DNA from 4 places in the Streptomyces sp. NPDC001406 genome. Region 3 is predicted to be linked to each of the others. Evidence: riboswitches for the same ligand, from Rfam matches in the RefSeq annotation. Region 3 holds a riboswitch; each other region holds the start of a gene.

Region 1 (3,178 bases), on a different contig from region 3:
CCGCTATGTCCTGCCCGAGTTCACCGAGCGCACCAGCACGGGTCACCGCACGCTGGATCCGTACTCCAAGCTGCTGGAGGAGCGGATCGTCTTCCTGGGCACGCCGATCGACGACACATCGGCGAACGACGTGATGGCGCAGTTCATGCATCTCGAACACGACAACCCGGACCGGGACATCTCGCTGTACGTGAACTCGCCCGGCGGCTCGTTCAGCGCCATGGCGGCGATCTACGACACGATGCGGTACGTCGGCTGCGACGTGGAGACGATCTGCCTGGGGCAGGCCGGCTCGTCCGCCGCGGTGCTGCTCGCCGCCGGGACACCGGGCAAGCGGTTCGCGCTGCCCGGCGCGCGTGTGCTGATCCGGCAGCCCTCGCTGCCCGAGCCCGTGCAGGGCCAACCGAGTGACCTCGTCATCCAGGCCGAGGAGTTGGCCCGGACCCGGGACCTCCTCGAAGGAATGCTCGTTCGGCACACAGGACGCGGCCCCGAGCAGGTCCACGAGGACCTGGAGCGGGATCTGATCCTGGACGCGCCGGGCGCGCTGGAATACGGGCTGGTGGACGGGATCATCCCCAGCCGCAAGGCCTCCCGCACCGCTCGGGACGCGGGGTGAGCCGGCGGATGCTGCCTCCGGAGTTGCCGCCACTGCCCGCCCTGACGCGGGCCGAGGGTGAGTTGATCGACCGTTACCTCGATGTGGTCGACCTGCTCGGCCGGATCAATCCGGCCCAGCACTCGGACACCTACCGCGGACTGCGGGCCGCCCAGGCGCTCGTCCGTGCGGCGGCGGAGTTGCGCGACGCGCTGACCCTCATGCACCAGCGCGGCGAGGCGGAGTTGCACGCGGCCACGTTGGCGCGCGCACTGCGGGTGCTGGACGGCGAGCGCCGGACCGCGAGGGTCACCGTCCCACCCCCCGCCGCCGATTGACGCACTGCCGTCCGCACCGGAGTTGAAACGACCCAAAAGACGTACCGCTGTTCGGAGTAGTCGCGGGTCCATTTCCGAGGCCGTGGAGGTTGCGCAACACGCTTGCCCGGAGGGGACGGTGAGGTGCTTCCGCGCTGGTCCGGGGGTACCTGACCCCCTCGACCATGACTCGAACACAGCGATGTCCACCCGAACGGGTGAGTGGTGAGTAACACCACAAATCCCCGATTCCATTGGGATTTTCGGACACCTGTGAGTGAAGATCCCTGTCTGACGACAAGCCCCCGCCACAGCGGCGGGGCGGTCCGGGCGGACGCCGAGTCCTGCCGCCGCCCGGATGACCGGTCGACAGGAGTGGATCGGCAGGAGTGGAGGACCCAAGCAAGACGGGTCGCCGGAACGGATGTTCGTTCGTCTGTTTGTTCGTTCCGAGCAGCCCTTGGGGTGAAGCCGCGGCAACGCGGCCGGGCAACTTCGCCAGCCCGAATCCGACAGGTCATCCTTCACAGGCGGCTGACGAAGGGTTGCGCATGACTGCGCTCAATCGTGTCCCGTCGCTCATGGCCCGGGCCGGTACGGCCTCGGCCCTCACCATCGCCGCCGTGGGCGGCTCGATCGTGGTTCCGGGTGTCGCCGCCGACGCGTCGGCCGCGACGATGGCGACGAAGGCACTCCAGGTCGCGGCTTCCAAGAAGGGGGCCCCCTACAAGTGGGGCGCCACCGGGCCGCGGAGGTTCGACTGCTCCGGGCTGACGCTGTACTCGTACAAGAAGGCGGGCAAGACCCTGCCCCGTACGGCCGCCCAGCAGTACAACAAGACCCACCACATCTCGGCCAAGAACCGCAAGGCCGGTGACCTCGTCTTCTTCCACTCGGGCTCCAGCGTGTACCACGTGGGGATCTACGCCGGGAAGGGGAAGATCTGGCACGCCCCGAAGACCGGGGACGTGGTGAAGCTGCAGAGGATCTGGACGAGGAGCGTCTGGTACGGCCGGGTCAGCTGACCCGCCCGAGGGGGTGGCGGGCCTTGTCGCACCGGCACCCCCTCGGGTCCGCTCCGGCCTGACCCGGTGTCACGCCAGGAGCGGTTCGAGGAGCAGGGCGGCACCGAGAACCGTCAGCGCCACACCGGTCGCCGACCGGAGGGCCATGGCGGCCCGCGGCCGGCGCAGCCATCGGCCGAGCCGGTCCACCAGCAGCGCCACCGTGGGGAACCACACCAGGGTCAGCCCGATCACGATCAGCGCGAGCAGCAGGGTCCTGGGCAGCGCGGCACTGCCCGCCGGTACGAACTGGGGCAGCAGGCTGAGAAAGGTCAGCGAGGCCTTGGGGTTGAGGGCGTTGGTCATGAACCCCTGACGCAGCGGGTTCGCGGCCGAGGGCGTGCCACTGTCCGTGTCGCCGCCTTGCGGCTGCCGCAGCGACCACAGCGTCCGCCCGCCCAGATACAGCACATACGCCCCGCCGAGCAGTTGCAGAGCGCGGAACAGCGGGGGCACGGCGACCAGGACCGTGGCGACCCCCGCGGCCACCAGAGCCGTGTGGACGAGCAGCCCGCCCGCGATGCCGAGCGCACAGGCGATGCCCGCCCGGCGGGAGACCAGTGCGTTGCGTACGACGACGGTGAAGTCGGCGCCGGGCATGGCGACCATGCCGGCGGCGATCCCGGTGAAGGCGATGAGCTGTCCGTCCATGGCTGCCAGCCTGCCGTGGACAGGCCTTCAGCAGGTATTTCGGATATCCTGGGTAAGCCTTAAGCGTTCCTTTGGGCTCGCATTCTTCGGACATCCCTCTGGGCAGGCAACCGGTATGTACGACCCCACCCGACTCGCCGCCCTCGTCGCGGTCGCGGAGGCGGGGTCCATCACGCGTGCCGCCGAACGGCTCGGCTACACACCTCCCGCCCTCTCCCAGCAGCTGGCCAAGCTGGAGCGGGAGGCGGGGACGGCGCTGCTGGTCCGGCACCACCGCGGGGCGCGGCTGACGGACGCGGGCGAGCTGCTGGTGGCCCGGGCCCGCCGGGTGCTGGACGAGTTGGAGCGGGCCCGGCACGAACTGGCCCGGCTGGCCGGTCTGTCGGGCGGCACACTCCGGCTCGGTACGTTTCCGACGGCCGGGATCCATCTGCTGCCGCCGGTGCTGAGCGCGTTCCGCCGGGCGCATCCGGATGTGGAGCTGTCGGTGGCGGACTACGATCCGCCGGCCGGCGTGGCGGCGGTGGCGGCCGGGGCGGTGGACCTGG
Region 2 (3,178 bases), on a different contig from region 3:
CATCGCCATCCCGCTCCTCGGGGCCGCGAGCGCCAACGCGGCCGACGGCACCACTTGGGACAAGGTGGCCGAGTGTGAGAGCGGTGGCTCCTGGAGCGCCGACTCCGGCAACGGGTACTACGGCGGTCTGCAGATGTCGCAGGACGACTGGGACAAGTACGGCGGCCTCGCGTACGCCTCCAGCCCGGACGAGGCCAGCCGTTCGCAGCAGATAGCCGTCGCGGAGAAGATTCTCGCCGACCAGGGCACCAAGCCCTGGGCCACCTGTGCCCTGCTCTCCGGGCTCACCGCGAGCTCCGGGTCGGTCGATGTCGACACCGGTGTCTCGGCATCCGATTCACCCGGTTCCTCTGATTCTTCAGACTCCTCTGATTCGTCCGACTCATCCGATTCGCACTCGGAGTCGGACTCCTCGGGGAAGGCTTCCCCCTCGGCGAACGCCGACAAGGAGAACGGGGCGAAGGGCAAGGGTGAGGGTAAGAGCGAGGGCAAGGGTGAAGATTCCGCCCAGTCGGACAAGTCGGAATCCGAAGGCTCGGGCAACTCGCAGGGGAGCGGTGGCGCGCCCACGGAAGTTCCCAAAACGGATGACTCTGACAACTCGTGGCAAAGCGGGGGATCTTGGAGTCTGGTCGACACCGGCGCGATCGGGGGCGGCCGTCATCGCGGGGGCAATGCGGACGAAAGCGCAGCAAGCGGGCAGGGCTCGGCCTCGGCGGGTCGTCACGCCTCGCGCACCTACACGGTTCGCGACGGCGACACTCTCGCGTCCATCGCCGACTCCCTCGACGTCGACGGCGGATGGCGTGCGCTCTATGCCGCCAACAAGGCCGCAATCGGCACCGACCCGAACGACATCACCCCCGGTCAGACCCTGGACGTCGCTACCGAAACCGGTGAAAAGTAGCGGGAGTTGACGTCCCGCTTTCACGCCTAATGTCCGGTTTGGTGAAAGTGTGGGATGAGTCTCAGAAGCCCTGATCGTCTTTGGAATTCCCCGGATCGCGTGTCTACGGTCGAGTCCGCTCGTCACCACGAGCCCCGGCTGTCGCAACGCCGAGTCCTGCCAGCGGCCGCACGGGAACAGTCGTCGCGTCACGCGCCGTAGGCAGGAGCGGGGGACCCAAGGTAAGTGCCGCGCCGGACAGTTGAGCCGGAGCGGCTAGGGGTGGAGCCACGCCTCCCAGCGGAGGTGTGGCCGGGCAACTCAACCGGCCCGAACCCGACAGCTCACCTCGCAGGCGTCGGTGAGGGGATCCATCCATGCTGTTTTCCGCCCAGGGCAAGCACCGTCGTCCCTCGAAGGCCAGGGTCACCCGTGCCATCGCGCTCGCCGGTGTCGCCGGCGCCGCCGTCGTCGCCCCGCTGATGGCCTCCGGCACCGCCTCGGCCGCCACCGCCTCCGAGTGGGACGCCGTCGCCAAGTGCGAGTCCGGCGGCAACTGGTCCATCAACACCGGCAACGGCTACTACGGCGGTCTGCAGTTCTCCGCCTCGACGTGGTCCGCCTACGGCGGCTCGAAGTACGCCGGCACCGCCGACAAGGCCACCAAGGCGCAGCAGATAGAGATCGCCGAGAAGGTCCTCGCCGCCCAGGGCAAGGGTGCCTGGCCGGTCTGCGGCACGGGCCTGTCCAGCGCCCCCTACAGCGGCGCCGCGGCGAGCACCGCCCCCCGGTCGACCGAGAAGCCGGCCGCCTCCCGCTCCGCCGAGCGCCCGGCCGCGGCCAAGACCGTCACCACCCCGACCGGCAAGAAGGTCAAGAAGGGCGACGGCGAGTACAAGGTCGTCAAGGGCGACACCCTCGGCTCGATCGCCCAGAAGCACAAGGTCAAGGGCGGCTGGCAGAAGCTGTTCAAGCTGAACAAGAACATCGTCCAGGACGCGGACCTCATCTACCCGGGCCAGCAGCTCCACCTGAAGTGATCCGCGGCCGGTAGCCCGGCTGCAAGAACCACAGCCGCCCCCCGTCCCCACGGTCTCCCCGCCCCGGTGCGTATTCCCCCGTACGCGCCGGGGCGGGGCTTGTTCATGGGGCGCTGTGTTCGAGCCGTTCTCCACCCCGCCTTTGTTTCGAGCCGGAACAATGGGTACGGTCGGACCCTGTCCACGGGACGGTCGGTCGGTGGCCGATGCCCCCGGGACGGTTAGGCTCTAGTCGCAAGGCACCCAGCCCCGCACTTCCAGCGTCACATCCATGAAGGAGATGCTCGTGCCGTCCATCGACGTCGTCGTAGCCCGGGAAATCCTGGACTCCCGAGGCAACCCCACGGTCGAGGTCGAGGTCGGCCTCGACGACGGCAGCACGGGTCGTGCCGCCGTTCCGTCCGGCGCCTCCACCGGCGCCTTCGAGGCCATCGAGCTCCGCGACGGCGACCCGAACCGCTACCTGGGCAAGGGCGTCGAGAAGGCCGTCCTCGCCGTGATCGAGCAGATCGGCCCGGAGCTGGTCGGCTACGACGCCACCGAGCAGCGCCTGATCGACCAGGCGATGTTCGACCTGGACGCCACCGACAACAAGGGCTCGCTCGGCGCCAACGCCATCCTCGGCGTCTCCCTCGCCGTCGCCCACGCCGCCTCCGAGGCCAGCGACCTCCCCCTCTTCCGCTACCTGGGCGGCCCGAACGCGCACCTGCTGCCGGTGCCGATGATGAACATCCTGAACGGCGGCTCGCACGCCGACTCCAACGTGGACATCCAGGAGTTCATGATCGCCCCGATCGGCGCGGAGTCCTTCTCCGAGGCGCTGCGCTGGGGCGCCGAGGTCTACCACACCCTGAAGAAGGTCCTGAAGAGCAAGGGCCTGGCCACCGGCCTGGGCGACGAGGGCGGCTTCGCCCCGAACCTCGGCTCCAACCGTGAGGCCCTCGACCTCATCCTGGAGGCCATCAAGCAGGCCGGGTACGTCCCCGGCGAGCAGATCGCGCTCGCGCTCGATGTCGCCGCGTCCGAGTTCTACAAGGACGGCAAGTACGAGTTCGAGGGCAAGTCCCGCTCGGCCGCCGAGATGACGGAGTACTACGAGGAGCTCGTGGCGGCCTACCCGCTCGTCTCCATCGAGGACCCGCTGTTCGAGGACGACTGGGCCGGCTGGAAGGTCCTGACCGACAAGCTCGGCGACAAGGTCCAGATCGTCGGCGACGACCTGTTCGTCACCAACCCGGAGCGCCTGGCCCGC
Region 3 (3,178 bases):
CGAAGGAGGAGGTCTCGTCGGCGGTCCAGCCGAAGACGTTGCCGCCGAGGGCGAGCGGGAAGACCTCCAGGTCGGAGGAGCCGAGCTTACGAAGAGAAGTCATGATCTATGACAACGGTCACACCGGATCGAAAGATTCCGGATACGCCCGCAAAGATCCCGCAAACACCTGACCGGCGGTCCTGACGTCCGGGGGGTGCCGTCAGGACCGCCGGCGGTCGACAGGGTGGGTCAGGGGTTGAGGCCCTTGCCCCGCAGCCAGGTCATCGGGTCGATCCCGGTGGCCTGGCCGCCCGGGTGGACCTCCAGGTGCAGATGCGGGCCCGTGACGTTGCCGGTGGCGCCGACGCGGCCGATGACGTCGCCGGTGCTGACCTTCTGCCCGGCGGAGACGCTGATCGAGGACTGGTGGCAGAACCACAGCTCGGTGCCGTCGTCGAGGGTGAGGATCGTGCGGTAGCCGTAGGAGCCGGCCCAGCCCGCCTCGGTGATCGTGCCGCTGTGGATGGCCTTGATGAGCGTGCCCGTGGGCGCGGCGAAGTCGAGGCCGGTGTGGTAGCCGGAGGACCACATGGCGCCGGCCTGACCGAAGGTCGAGGTGATCGTGTACGAGGAGGTCGGCAGCGTGTACTGCTTGGCCAGCTCGGCCAGGCGCGCGGCCTCGGCCTTCCTCTTGGCCTCGGCCTCCGCCCTCGCCTTGGCGTCGGCGGCCTTGGCGGCGGCCTCCTTCTCGGCCTTGGCGGCCGCGGCGGCGACCTGCTTGTCCGCGGCGGCCCCGGCAGCGGCGGCGGCCTTGGTCTCGACCTGGCCCTGCTGCTTCTCGGCCTGGGCCATGATGCGGTTGCGCAGTGCCTCACCGGCGTCGGAGGCGCCCTGGGTGCGGTCGGCGGAGGTCATGCCGACGCTGCTGAGCGCGGTCGCGGAGCCCTTGCTGGGGGCGTCGTCCGGGGTGCTGTCGCCGAGCAGGGAGCCGACGGAGGGCAGGTCGGGCATGGAGATGGAGACCGGCGGCTTGCCGGTGTTGGCGCTGGCCATGCCGCCCGCGCCGACGGCGGCTATGACGCCGACGCCCAGGACCGTGGAGCTGCGGGCGAGTCCGCCGCCGCGCTGCTTGCCGACGCGGTGCCGGCCGCGTACCGGGCTGAGGGACTCCTCGGTGGGGTTCCACTCCTCCCACGGGCCCTCGTCGGTGCGGTAGCTGCCGTAGCCGAAGGTCTCGGTGTGCTCGCTCGGCACGTATGGGGCTGTGGGGGCAGGCCGGTTGGACGCCACGCGGGCGTACTCCTTTCCTTCCGTCGCCTACCGGGTTAGCTGACGGGTTCGGAGCAGGAAGGTCTCCTACGCGCGTATACCGGCCGTGCCTCCACGGCGGCATCCGCGTGATTCACCCCAAGGTGGTGGTTCCCCGGTTCCCTTGCGGGATTCGGCGCGTGCGCACGGAGCCGACTCTTGTGACGGCTGGGACGACCGCGCTGCGTTATCGAACGTTAATAGACCCGGCTGTCAGATTCCAAGCCGTTCTGCTTGATCATTAACGTTTTTACGGGCGGACTTACACGCCATGACCGGTAGAAATCGGGCGAGTTGACCGCAGTACATGAGTCACAACGTTTTTGATGGTGACTCAGATGTTATGCGGAGGGCTTTCGTCCGGTCACTCTTCGTGATAGTCGCCTGGTCGTCGCCAAAACACTCAGGGCCGGAATCCATCAACTGGATTCCGGCCCTGAGCCTTGAGTAGCGGGGACAGGATTTGAACCTGCGACCTCTGGGTTATGAGCCCAGCGAGCTACCGAGCTGCTCCACCCCGCGTCGGTGTGCCTTAAGCATACGCCATGCTCAGGGGTGCTTGCGCACGGGTTTATCCGCGGGCCGACAGATGGTGGTTCGGCGCCTTGGCCCGGTCCTCGTACTCGGGCAGCACGACGACGTCCACGCCCTCGCCCCTCAGCAGCCCGCTGCCGTCGGCGCCCGGCACGAACGTGTCCGGCTCTCGCCAGGCCGTGACCACCCGTCGTACCCCGGCGTCCAGGATCAGCCGCGCACAGGGAGCGGGCCGCGACGCCCGGCGTGCGCAGGGCTCCAGGCTGCTGTAGACCGTGGCGGCGGCCAGCCTCGGGTCGGCCGGGTCGACCTTGGCCAGCGCAGCCTCCTCGGCGTGCACGACCGGGTCGTCGCCCTCCCGCGAGTGACCCCGGGCCAGCTCGGTGCCGTCGGCGGCCACCACGACCGCGCCCACGCTGAAGGCGGTCTCCGAGGGCGGGCACAGCGCCGCGAGGTCGCAGGCGATCCGCATCCAGTGCCGGTCCGCCGCGGCGACCGACCGCCCGGTGCCGGGTGCCGTCGGCTCGTACCGCATCAGTACGACGTCCTCGATGCGACGCGACTCCACGAGCCGGAGCCGCCCGCCCTGGTAGCCCCCGGGGCCGAACAGCCGGGGCGCCGCCGGGTCCCCCACCAGGAGCGGGGCGAGGACCAGCTGGAGTTCGTCGGCGAGGCCCTGGCGGAGCAGCTGGGTGTGGATGGTGCCGCCGCCCTCGACCATCAGCCGACGCACCCCGCGCTCCTCGTACAGGTGCGTGAGCAGCGCCGGCCAGTCGAGGTCGGGGCCGAGCGGGACGACATCGGCGGCGAGGCCCAGTCCGCGGGCGCGCTCGGCGCCCTTCTCCGTCGTATAGAGGACCTTCTCGCCGCCCGTGTGCCAGAACTTCGCGTCCGGGTCCAGCTCGCCGGAGCCGCTGACGGTGACCTTGAGGGGGTACTCGGGCCGGCCCGCGGCCACGCGGGCGGCGCGCCGCTCGGGCGAGTTGACCAGGAGCCGCGGGTTGTCGGCGCGGATCGTGCCGGCGCCGACCAGGATCGCGTCGACCGACGCCCGCACCTCGTCGACCCGGTCGAAGTCGGCCGGGCTGGACAGGAGCAGCCGCTCGGGGCCGGTGTCGTCCAGACAGCCGTCGAGGGAGACGGCTGCGGACAGCAGGACGTACGGGTACGGCATCGGCGCGCTCTCCCTGACGAAGGCTGAAGGACCTATGGACGAAGACTGATGGACCGGGACTGACGTACGGGCTTGGTTCAAGTTTGAAACAAACTTACACTGGCGGTATGACGACCCGCTGGCTCACCCCCGAGGAGCAGCGCGCCTGGCGCGCGTACATCGCCGGCAGTCTGCTCCTGG
Region 4 (3,178 bases), on a different contig from region 3:
GTGAGACGGTCTATCTCGTCGGCGACGAACTGTGCCTCGTCGTGCTCGGTGTCGGCGACATAGCCGGTGATCCGCGCACCCGCGCCCGCGTTGGTCCACAGGTTCTTGGGGCGGCGGGACTCGTTGCGCTCGATGACCGCGTTTGCGGCGGAGAGGATCGTCTGGGTGGAGCGGTAGTTCTGCTCCAGGAGGATCGTCGTCGCGTTCGGGTAGTCCTCCTCGAACTGGAGGATGTTGCGGATCGTCGCGCCGCGGAAGGCGTAGATGGACTGGTCGGCGTCACCCACGACGCACAGCTCGGCGGGCTGGAGGTCGTGCTCGCTCGGCGGTACGTCCACCGGGTGCCCGGCGGTGCCGACGAGCTCGCGCACGAGGGCGTACTGGGCGTGGTTGGTGTCCTGGTACTCGTCGACGAGGACGTGGCGGAAGCGGCGGCGGTAGTGCTCGGCAACGTCCGGGAAGGCGCGCAGCAGGTTGACCGTCGTCATGATCAGGTCGTCGAAGTCGAGGGCGTTCGCCTCGCGCAGCCGCGACTGGTACATGGCGTAGGCCTGGGCGAGGGTCTTCTCGAAGCCGTCGGTGGCTCGGGCGGCGAAGTCCTCCTCGTCGATCAGCTCGTTCTTCAGGTTCGAGATCTTGGCGCTGAAGGACTTCGGCGGGAAGCGCTTGGGATCGAGCTCCAGGTCGCGGCAGACCAGGGCCATCAGGCGCTTGCTGTCGGCGGCGTCGTAGATCGAGAACGACGAGGTGAAGCCGAGCTTCTTGCTCTCGCGGCGCAGGATGCGCACACACGCGCTGTGGAAGGTCATCACCCACATCGCGTTCGCGCGCGGGCCGACGAGGTGCTCGACGCGCTCCTTCATCTCGCCCGCGGCCTTGTTGGTGAAGGTGATCGCGAGGATCTGCCCCGGGTGCACGTTCCGCTCGGCCAGCAGGTGGGCGATGCGGTGCGTGAGCACACGGGTCTTGCCGGAGCCGGCGCCGGCCACGATGAGCAGGGGGGAACCGGCGTGCACGACGGCCGCGCGCTGGTTCTCGTTCAGCCCCTCCAGCAGCGCCGCTGCGTCGATCACCGGGCGCGGGGCGCCGTCGCGGTAGTAGTCGTCCCGGTCCGGCGGCACGTCGAACTTCCCGCCGAACAGATCGTCCGGAACCGACTCCGGAGCGTGATCGTCCTCGGGCGGCGGGGGCTCCTCCTCGCGCCCGTGAGGGGTCTGGAGGTCCGCCAGGAAGCTGTCGTCAAAGAGGCTGCTCATCGCTCTCCGAGTCTAGGGCGCCCCACCGACAAACGGCCGCCGCCCCGGAAACAGGACCGGCCCCGCGCGCGGGGGGATCTTCCCGATGCATGAGCCGGACAACTGTCTCACGCTCCGGAGGCATGCTGTCACACGGGCGGAATTCTGCATCAGGTCACAAAAATGTATCGGGCATATCGCCCATCAACCTTCACACGGGCCACACCAGTTGGCTACCGTCTCGGGCGGGCCGTACGACCCCCACCGGCGAACGTCGCCGGGCCGCGCGGCCTCCGCCGAGTCCGGTGTGCCCGCCACGGCAGCCGGAGCCGGGGACCCAACCGACCTTGGGGTGAATCGGCCCAACCTCCACCCGGAGAAAGGCCGTAGGGCAACCCTTCCGAACCACCCGCCCGAACCCGACAGCTAACTCGGTAGGCGGAACATGGAAGGAGTCGCCTCCCTTGGCGTCGCACCGCAAGTCGCGCCCCGCGAGTGCCCTGGTAACAGGAATACGCACCCCCGCCATCGCCACCGCCGCGCTCACCTCCGTGGCCCTGCTCTCCCAGACCGCCAACGCCACGCCCTCCGCCGACGGCAAGCCGAGCATCGAGGAAGTCGAGAAGAAGGTCGACGACCTCTACCGCCAGGCGGAGTCGGCGACCGAGAAGTACAACGCGGCCAAGGAGAAGTCCGGCCAGCAGCGCAAGAACGTCGACACCCTGCTGGACGACGTGGCGCGGCGCACGGACAAGCTCAACAAGGCGCGTGAGGAACTGGGTACGTTCGCCGCCGCCCAGTACCGCACCGGGACCGCCGCGCCCGACACCGCCACCTTCCTGCTCTCGAACTCCCCGCAGGACTACTTCGACCAGACCCAGCTGATGGGCCGGATGACCTCGCGGCAGAAGGGCGCGATCGACGACTACATCACACAGCAGTCGGCGACCATGAAGAAGCGGCAGGAAGCCGCCAAGAGCCTCCAGACGCTGACCGAGTCGCAGAACGAGCTGAAGACGGCCAAGGCCACCGTCCAGAAGAAGCTCTCCTCGGCGCGCGAACTGCTGTCCAAGCTGACGGCGCAGGAGAAGGCCCGGCTCGCCGCGATCGAGAAGCAGAAGCAGGAGGAGGCCGCGCGCCAGGCCGCGGAGCTGGCCAAGAAGCAGGCGGCCGCGGAGGCGGCGAAGAAGGCCGCCGCCGCGAGCTCCTCGAGCTCGTCCAGTTCTTCGGGCTCCTCGGGTTCCTCGGACTCGTCCACCTCGACGGGTTCGACGGGCTCGACCGGCTCGACCTCGGACTCCACGTACGCCACCAAGGCGGAGAAGGCGATCGCCTTCGCCCGCGCCCAGATCGGCAAGCCGTACGTCTGGGGCGCCACCGGCCCCGACTCCTACGACTGCTCCGGCCTCACCTCGGCCGCCTGGCGGGCCGCGGGCGTCAGCCTTCCGCGCACCACCTGGGACCAGGTCAACGCGGGCACCACGGTCTCGCTCACCAATGCCGAGCCCGGCGACCTGATCTTCTTCTACGACGACATCAGCCACGTCGGCATCTACATCGGCAACGGCATGATGATCCACGCCCCGAAGCCCGGCGCCTACGTCCGCGAGGAGTCGATCTACTACGGCGGCGCGTCGATCATCCACAGCGTGGTGCGGCCGGCGTGAGAGACCTCCGTGGGGCAGGGGCGCGAGCGCTGCAGCCGTGGTGATGCGAGCGCCGCGGCCGTCGTGAACCGCAGGCGCACGCGACCCTGTCCCGCACCCGCGCGTTTTTCCCGGCACGCGCGCGCGTGCCCCGCTCGCAAGGCGCGCGCGGCTCCCTAGCATCGGGCCCATGCCCGCCTCCTCACCCCTTCGCGCCTGGTGGAAGCGGCGCCCGCCGGCGGCCGGGGCCGCCGTGATGGCGACCGGCATCGTGTCGGTCGGGCTGCAGCTGGCGGG

The links. Region 3 has a riboswitch for cyclic di-AMP ahead of ACFY1J_RS41640 (M23 family metallopeptidase). Riboswitches for the same ligand answer to the same signal wherever they lie in the genome.
Region 1: another riboswitch for cyclic di-AMP. It lies ahead of ACFY1J_RS31675 (C40 family peptidase); the one in region 3 lies ahead of ACFY1J_RS41640 (M23 family metallopeptidase).
Region 2: another riboswitch for cyclic di-AMP. It lies ahead of ACFY1J_RS25570 (transglycosylase family protein); the one in region 3 lies ahead of ACFY1J_RS41640 (M23 family metallopeptidase).
Region 4: another riboswitch for cyclic di-AMP. It lies ahead of ACFY1J_RS32950 (NlpC/P60 family protein); the one in region 3 lies ahead of ACFY1J_RS41640 (M23 family metallopeptidase).

What each region holds. Positions count from the first base shown of each region.
Region 1 is NZ_JBIAWG010000014.1:119,823-123,000, forward strand. Features, by position in the region: gene ACFY1J_RS31665 (ATP-dependent Clp protease proteolytic subunit) at 1-619, shown strand, start outside; gene ACFY1J_RS31670 (hypothetical protein) at 628-936, shown strand; cyclic di-AMP (ydaO/yuaA leader) riboswitch at 1,241-1,463, shown strand; gene ACFY1J_RS31675 (C40 family peptidase) at 1,467-1,940, shown strand; gene ACFY1J_RS31680 (LysE family translocator) at 2,010-2,630, opposite strand; gene ACFY1J_RS31685 (LysR family transcriptional regulator) at 2,746-3,178, shown strand, end outside.
Region 2 is NZ_JBIAWG010000010.1:330,704-333,881, forward strand. Features, by position in the region: gene ACFY1J_RS25565 (transglycosylase family protein) at 1-907, shown strand, start outside; cyclic di-AMP (ydaO/yuaA leader) riboswitch at 1,091-1,259, shown strand; gene ACFY1J_RS25570 (transglycosylase family protein) at 1,264-1,926, shown strand; gene eno (phosphopyruvate hydratase) at 2,207-3,178, shown strand, end outside.
Region 3 is NZ_JBIAWG010000025.1:21,990-25,167, forward strand. Features, by position in the region: partial or broken gene ACFY1J_RS41635 (aldo/keto reductase) at 1-103, opposite strand, end outside; gene ACFY1J_RS41640 (M23 family metallopeptidase) at 232-1,272, opposite strand; cyclic di-AMP (ydaO/yuaA leader) riboswitch at 1,280-1,439, opposite strand; tRNA gene ACFY1J_RS41645 (tRNA-Met) at 1,739-1,812, opposite strand; gene ACFY1J_RS41650 (dihydrofolate reductase family protein) at 1,862-2,998, opposite strand; gene ACFY1J_RS41655 (MarR family winged helix-turn-helix transcriptional regulator) at 3,106-3,178, shown strand, end outside.
Region 4 is NZ_JBIAWG010000015.1:109,157-112,334, forward strand. Features, by position in the region: gene pcrA (DNA helicase PcrA) at 1-1,256, opposite strand, end outside; cyclic di-AMP (ydaO/yuaA leader) riboswitch at 1,520-1,691, shown strand; gene ACFY1J_RS32950 (NlpC/P60 family protein) at 1,700-2,902, shown strand.